One region of the Paenibacillus sp. FSL W8-0186 genome, then DNA from elsewhere that is predicted to be linked to it. Evidence: riboswitches for the same ligand, from Rfam matches in the RefSeq annotation. Region 1 holds a riboswitch; the other holds the start of a gene.

Region 1 (3,855 bases):
AAGCAAGCTCCTCCTCCACCTTAAGCATGCAAAATTGGCTGTCCACGTCTTGGAACACAATGCCTACCTGCTGCGCAATTTCACCTGGATCCTGTCCCTCTAGGGATTTGCCATACAGATAAACGCCGCCTGTCACCAGGCTATCAATGGCTGACGGGTACACCCGGTTCAGGCAGAGGGCCAAGGAACTTTTTCCACAGCCGCTTGGACCAAGGAGCAGCATCAATTCACCTTGATGCAGCCCGAGGGAAATCGAGGAGAACACCTGCTCCTCCCCGTCCTCGCTGAAAGCAAGGGATAAATTTTTTGTCTCCAAGACCATCGGTTTATCCATCGTTTCTTGATTCGGGAGCAATGTATTCATTACTGCTTCACCGAGGTTCGTTGTTGATTGGCGCTTTGGGCAGCGGCCTTCCCGATGGGAAAGCTCCTCAATACGCCTGTCCGGGCCAGCGCATCGGATATCCATTTGCCTAGCAGGCCGGCGATCACTGCACCGCTGATAACGCGGACGATGAACATCGAGATGACTAGACCCGTGGACAAAGCGGCGAAGCCGGATTGAAAGAAGCCCCAGCCAAAGCTGAATACGGCCGCGCCTACGCCTGCGCCCATGAGCACTGCTGTGTTGTAGTAACGGTATCTTACGGCGGCGAATACCGCTTCCGCTCCGAGGCCTTGAATAAAGGCCGACAGAATCAGGATCGGGCCGGTGACGTTGCCGATCAACACCTCGATCGTTCCGGCGATTGTCTCAGACAGCAGGGCAGCTCCGGGCTTGCGCAAGATATAGGCCGAAATGATTGAAACGATAAACCATATGCCGAAGATGACCTCATATCCCATCGGACCCATAAAGCCGACAAGCACATTTCCTATCTGCAGGAAAATCAAATAGACGACAGCAAACACGACGGACAGCGAGCTGAGAACGATAATGTCGCGAAGCTTCCAGGTTGACATCCTTATTCCCCCTTCCTCTGCACATGCTCCGGTTTGGCTGACGGGCTGTTGCAGGAGATTGTGGCCGTCATGACTAGATGGGAAGTCTTGGTGCTTGACGTGACAAAGGCATTTTCGAGCGAACGAAACACCTGTTGGGCGGTTCCATCCAAGCGGCTGGCGTAATGAATTCCGCCGGAGAACGTTCCCTCGGCTTCCGCCGCTTTGACCGCATCATAAATGACGTCCATGTAGTGGGCCACCCCCATCGGGTAAAGGGCGAATTGAGCTGCGGTATCAACCGATGTTTTGTTCCCTTCATTCAAACGGACATCGTCCTCAGACATGAAGACATCTCCTTCCGTATCTCCCGGGCAGCCTACGGAAAAGGTTGCGCTAAGAACGACATGCTCACCGCTTTTTGCCGCTTGCAGGAAAATGGATTTCACTACGTCGAACACATGCTCATGGCGGCCGCGCACGCAGGTGCTGACGTCATCGCTTTGAACCCAGACCTTGGACGTATCGGTCTGCTCCAGCGCTCCAAGAATGATCGGAACGAACCGGTCGCTCATCGGAAACAGAGAGAACCGGCAGCCGACGATGCGGCTGGTGCCGCAGGCCGCGGCTTGAATGTTGTGGTTGAATGAATTGGTCATGATGCTTTTCCTCCCCTGGTTCATTTGAATTATTGCTGATAACGACAAAAAAACCGCACCCGAAGAGTGCAGTTATATCGATACAGCCTGTGTCTGCTTAAACATTTTAAAGCAAGCACGCAGCGCTATTTATCGTTTCCCCGCACTTCCCCACGCTAGTATGATCTAGATCGGGTGTAAAGGGTTAACCGTTCCTCAAGCGGGAACGATCTCTCAGCCAGCAAAGGCACCCCTAGTGCATTTTTCCGTGATGCGGTTGTCAATGGTTCCCATTATACAGAGTTCCTTTCAATTGTAAAGCCTTGTTTAAATGAAGTGGTCTATATTCTCGCAAATATTCATATTGTAACGGTAGAAGAGAGGACAAGGAGCGTGCGGATCGTGAACAAGGCAAAGATGACATTCCGGTTCGATGAACATGGGCAGCAAGCGCACAGTGCACAGAAGGCTGGAGATCGCCAGCGGCTGGAGACCGCCCCCGCTTCAGGGCATGACAAGCCGCCCGAGCGATCAGAACAAGAACCGAAGGATACTCCTATAACTTACCGTGCGGTGGAAACGATAGATTATTGGGGAGATCCCTTTACAGACCATACAGGAACAGGGATTGCCCTATTGCCAGAGCATGCCGAGCCAGGCGGCGGTGATTATTATTTTCGCAAAACGCGGACCTCCTGGTGGAAGGTTGCCGGCTCGCTGACCGGCGCGATCGTGACCGGAGCGCTCTTTGGATTCGTCGTTCTGTCCATGTTCGACCAGGAAATGACGGTGCCGATCCCTGGAATTAGCGTGCCGAAGCAGGGGGCGGCCGGAGAAGCAGCCGATATTCCCGTACTTGGCGGTGTCATTACGGAGGAACAGGTTCCGCTCGTACAGGTCGTTCTGCCTTCACAGAGCTATCATTTCCTGCAGTACGGCGTGTTCAGCACAGCGGAAGGCGTTGCCCTGGCCCAGGAACAATTGCGCTCCGCGGGAATTGCCGCCGCGCGGGATACCATGGATGAGAAGCGGGTCTATGCCGGAGTATCCCCGGACCGTGAGGAAGCTAAAATGCTGAGCGGGAGGCTGAAGACAGGCGGCGTTCACCTCATTTTGCATGAAATTGCTTTGCCTGAATCGGCTACGATGGAATATAAAGGGGATGCGGCATCCCTCCAGCAATATTTGGCGCAGAGTGCGGATCTCGCCTATATGCTCAGCTCCTCCTCGGCAGCTCTTCTGGGAGAAGCTTCTCCCGGGCGCCAGAGTCAGGAGGAAATCGGCCGGCTAAGGGAGAGCCACCAGCTGTGGACCAAAAGCGCCGCTGACGTTCGAGGCAAGCTGACGGCAGCCGCAGAGGCTGAAGCAAAGGAGATGGAGAAGGCGATGAACAGCGCGGTTGAGGCGATGGAGGAATTTAACGAGAAGGGCGAGCAAACCATGCTCTGGGAAGTGCAGAACGAAGTGATGCGGTTCATTCTGGCAGAACAAAAGCTGGTCGGAGGCCAAGAAGGGCCGTAAATGAACCATCAAAAGGCAGGGAATTGGAAATAGTTGCCCCTGCCTTTTTTATGTTTGTATTGCCGATCAATTAACCTTATAATAATGAAGTGCAAAGTGTCAAAAAATGGCGAGGTTAACAGCTCTGAACTTATTCGGGCGACAGCCGGGCAAAGGAGCATACGAACTTGGAAATTGCAGCTTCATCATCGCAGTATGTCATATTGGCCTCGACTTCACCGCGCAGACGGGAATTGCTGGCTTCCTTACATATTCCGTTTGCGGTGATTCCAAGCGAAGCGGACGAAACTACGCCGGAGCAATGGGAGCCGGAGCAAATCGTGATGGAGCTTGCGCTGCGCAAGGCCAAGGCTGTTCAGGCAACGCTTGAGCCAGCAGCGCGCGAAGCCGTTATCATCGGCAGCGATACGATTGTCGTCTTGGACGGACAAGTGCTTGGCAAGCCCAAGAATGAAGCGGAGGCAGCTTCCATGCTCCGTTCCCTGCAGGGACGAAGCCACGATGTGTATACTGCCGTGGCCTGCATCGATGTGATTACCGGAAGAACTGAAGTCGAATATCGCCGTACGACCGTTACGATGAGAACCGTAGCCGAGGATGAGATCGCCGCATATGCCAGGACCGGAGAAGGCTTGGACAAAGCGGGCGCTTATGCGATACAAGGACTCGGGTCGATTTTTGTCACGGGAATCGAAGGCTGTTATTTTAACGTGGTTGGACTGCCGCTATCCTTGCTGAGCGAGATGCTGGGCCA
Region 2 (3,855 bases), 2.7 Mb from region 1:
CGTATCAGCAGGTGGGCAAGGCGACAAGGCTTAGTGTCGACCATACGGTCGGCAATATGAAAGTCAGCACTTATGAAGGGGAGGAAATACGCGTTCATGCCGTGGTATGGTTTGGGAAATCGACTCACCAGGAGAGCAGGCAGCGCATATTGGAGCAAGCGGAGGTATCCGTGATTGAGAAGGGCGGGCAATTGAGGATCGTGACGCATCCGAAGGATGATCCTGACTCGAGTCTATGGAAATGGGCGGAAAAGAAATATGGGTTCTCTGACTTCATGATCGATTACGAGATAGAGGTGCCGGCAGCCTTAGAGAGCTATGATATCCGGCTTGAGGTTGGCAATGTTGAGTTACATGACCTGAAAGGAAGCTACAGCATCCGCAGTGAAGTCGGGCAGATTAAAATGGATAATGTCCGCATTTCGGGTCAATCTTCCGTAGCAACGTCTACGGGCAGCGTTGACATGCGCATAGCTGAATTGAGCGGCCAAGGCCAGCTTCATGTCCAGACAGAGATCGGAAATATCCATGCAGCCCTGGACGATACTGTGCAATGCACGCTTGTGATTAAGAACGACGTGGGGAAAATTACCGGAGCTGCAGAAGGAACGAGCCAGATCAATGGCGGTGGAGGAGAAATGTTGCTGCAAACACAAGTTGGCTCAATTACGGTGGAGTAGATTTTAGCCCTAAGATAGTTAAGCAGGCCATCCTCACTAGAGGGTGGCCTGCTCGAAAAATGTATAAAATTTCAGTGCAGCTAGCTGGTTCGTCAAGTCAAGAATGGGCTGTCATGGAACGCTTGCCAGCGGTGTGAAATCTCCCTAAAGGCTCTCCCATTTTGACCTTAGAGCCTGGGGCAAGCTCAGGAAGGGGCTCAAATGTATCGTTCTCGACCAGCAGGACGACGGTTGAGCCGAATTCGAAATAAGCCATATCGTCTCCCCGGTTCCAGTGCTTCGCTTCGGGATCCGTATATTTAATGCTGCTTACGTTCATGGCCCCGACTTTGACTACGGCAACTTCTCCGAGGTCGTGGGAGATATATGTGATTAGCCGTTCATTGCGGCTGAGTACCTTCCTCATATTTCTCATTCCAAAATCATTGACGGGATAGACCTTCCCTTTTATATGCTCGCTCTCCAGCTTGCTTCCCGTTATTGGGGCATGAATGCGGTGATAGTCGGTCGGGCTAAGGTATAGCACGAAGAAAAAGCCATGGTTGTAGCTTTGCGCGCGCGGGGAGTAATTAAGCAGCTCTTCCAAAGAGTAGTCCTGGCCTTTGACGTTAAGAATTGTTCCTGTTTGAATTTCTCCCATTGCAGTAATTAATGCATCGACGGGGCTGATCAGCCCTTCCGGAAGGGAATGAATCGGGCGCATGTCCGGCTTGAGCCTGCGCGTGAAAAATTCGTTCAGCGTCCGGTATTCTTTAATGTCCTTTTCGGCTTCATCTAGCGGAATGCCATAGGATTTAGCGAAAGCAGGAATAAGAAGCCGGCTTGCTTCCGAGTGTGAGAACCGGCCCATCAGCCGGGAGATCCATTTCCGGGAGGTAAGCTCCGTCATCCATTTCATCCATTTTGCGATCAAATTGGTTCCCCCTAATTCCTATGCTGAACAATGGTGCTGCCGTTTTCCACTTCCGACTATATTGACATATAATACAATTGAAATCAACAACGATGCTGTAATAATTAAATAAAGCTTGCTACTGCGGCATCTCTTGTTGTATGGTTAAATCAATCGCATAGTGATACGGGAGCTTGAGAGGAATCAGGCTGAGATTGCAGTATAATCCGCTGCTGACCGTTAATCTGATCTGGATAATGCCAGCGTAGATAATCCGTTGTTCAAGGTTTCTTCGTGCCTATGAACCCATACAGCCGCCTGAGCATATCCAGCGGTTTTTTTGTTGTGTTTAGCCATACTATTTCAAAGAGGCAAGAAGAAGGGGAGATGACGGTAATGCAAAATGCAGTACAAAGAAAAGGCGGTCGGGGGCTGAAGCTGAGCGATTTGCTCGTAACGATTTTCGTCTCAATCGTCCTGGGAGTAGTTTATTATTTTTGGAGCGCGGTTTATAATCTGTTCTCGTTTTTTCCACAGGCGGATGAGCTTGTCTACGGTATGTGGTTCATGGCGTCGACGCTGGTATTTTTACTGATTCGCAAGCCTGGCGTAGCTCTAATCGCTGAAATTGCCGCCGCGCACGTATCGATATTGTTCGGCAGCGAGTGGGGCATACAGCTTGTCATGTACAGTGTGCTCCAAGGGCTGGGCGCCGAATTGGTATTCGCGGCATTCCGCTACAAGAACTATTCGGCATCGGTGGCGGCTTTGGCGGGTGTAGCCGCAGCGGTAGGTTCGCTGATCCCGGACATTTATTATGGATATATCCAGGATTATCAAACCTGGCTGCTGATTGCCAAATACGGCATGCGCGCCATCAGCTCTGCCCTGATTTGCGGATACTTGGCATATGCAATCGTGAAGGCAGTAGAGGCTACGGGGGTAACCAATTTGCTGCGTCCTGTTGAGGATAAAGATTATGCGGCGCTGGACGATTAAGCGATGATGCCTATATTGACATCCGCCGCAGCAAGTGACCAGCAGAACCGGGCAGCGGCTATAGCAGCGGGCGTAACCGGGCTTCGGCTTAAGTTCCCGGGTGAGGAACGCTTCGTTTTTAAAGATCTTACTCTGCATGTAGAACAGGGGGAGAAGGTATTGCTGCTGGGCCCGAGCGGGAGCGGGAAATCTACCCTGCTGCAGGTGCTCTCAGGTATTATACCTTCGCTTGTCGAGGTGCCTATGCGCTGCGAAGAGCGGATACAGCCCCCATCCTGGGGATTCGTGTTTCAAGACCCGGATACCCAATTTTGCATGCCTTATGTGGATGAGGAGCTAGCCTTTGTTCTCGAAAATCTTGCCGTTCCGCAAAACGAGATGCAGGAACGAATGGGAGAGGTTCTCGAGGCGGTCGGCCTTCATTTGCCGGAGCTGCATGTCCAGATCGACACATTGTCCCAGGGGATGAAACAGCGGCTGGCTCTGGCCTCTGTGCTGCTCTCCAATCCCCAGGTGCTCTTTCTAGACGAGCCCTCTGCGCTGCTTGATCCGGAAGGCCGGGAACAGGTTTGGGAGACAGTCAAGAAGGTCTCCCCCGACCGGACGCTAATTATTGTCGAGCATCGGATCGAGGAAATTGCCGGTTTTGTCGACCGGATCATTCTCTTTGGCCCGGAAGGACAGCTGCTCGGACAGGGAACGCCGCAAGAGGTGTTCAGCACGTATCAATCCGAGCTGAAGGAGTTCGGTATTTGGTATCCCGGTGTATGGGAGCATTATTTCCTATCGCCGGAGGGAGAGGCGCTTCTTGAACCAATTCTCCAAGATGCGCCGGCATCCTCTGGAGCGACCTTAAAGCTGCTGGAGCTCTCCCGGTTCAAGGGCCTCAGGCACGGTAGACCGGTCATTAAGATCGAGCAGGCTTCCGTTTCACCAGGAGACTTCATTGCGATTACCGGGCCAAACGGAGCGGGAAAGAGCTCGCTGCTGCTGAGCCTGATGGGACTGCTCCGCTCGGAAGGAGCTTATTTACTAAATGGAGAGCCTTTGGATGACAGGCCGTTCGGCCAGAGCGCAAGGAAAGGCCGCTGGCGCAGGAACAAGCGAGATAAGCGTATAGAGCAGGCTGCATCCCATATCGGCTTTGTGTTCCAGAATCCAGAATTTCAATTCGTTGCTGAGCAGGTGGCAGAGGAAATCGCTTTTTCCTTGCGGCTCGAAGGATTAACGGAGAAGCTCGTAGCGGAGCGGGTCGACGCTGCTTTGTTGACCTTTGGATTAGAG

Evidence for each region. A riboswitch is a leader RNA that binds a small molecule or an ion and turns the genes downstream of it on or off. The one in region 1 is predicted to bind thiamine pyrophosphate.
Region 2: another riboswitch for thiamine pyrophosphate. It lies ahead of MKX50_RS06755 (ECF transporter S component); the one in region 1 lies ahead of MKX50_RS19080 (YkoF family thiamine/hydroxymethylpyrimidine-binding protein).

What each region holds. Positions count from the first base shown of each region.
Region 1 covers NZ_CP150207.1:4,266,215-4,270,069, reverse strand. The annotation lists gene MKX50_RS19090 (energy-coupling factor transporter ATPase) at 1-364, opposite strand, end outside; gene MKX50_RS19085 (ECF transporter S component) at 364-963, opposite strand; gene MKX50_RS19080 (YkoF family thiamine/hydroxymethylpyrimidine-binding protein) at 966-1,601, opposite strand; TPP riboswitch at 1,732-1,845, opposite strand; gene MKX50_RS19075 (SPOR domain-containing protein) at 1,983-3,101, shown strand; gene MKX50_RS19070 (Maf family protein) at 3,275-3,855, shown strand, end outside.
Region 2 covers NZ_CP150207.1:1,577,484-1,581,338, forward strand. The annotation lists gene MKX50_RS06745 (DUF4097 family beta strand repeat-containing protein) at 1-680, shown strand, start outside; gene asd (archaetidylserine decarboxylase) at 778-1,593, opposite strand; TPP riboswitch at 1,749-1,861, shown strand; gene MKX50_RS06755 (ECF transporter S component) at 1,969-2,571, shown strand; gene MKX50_RS06760 (ABC transporter ATP-binding protein) at 2,575-3,855, shown strand, end outside.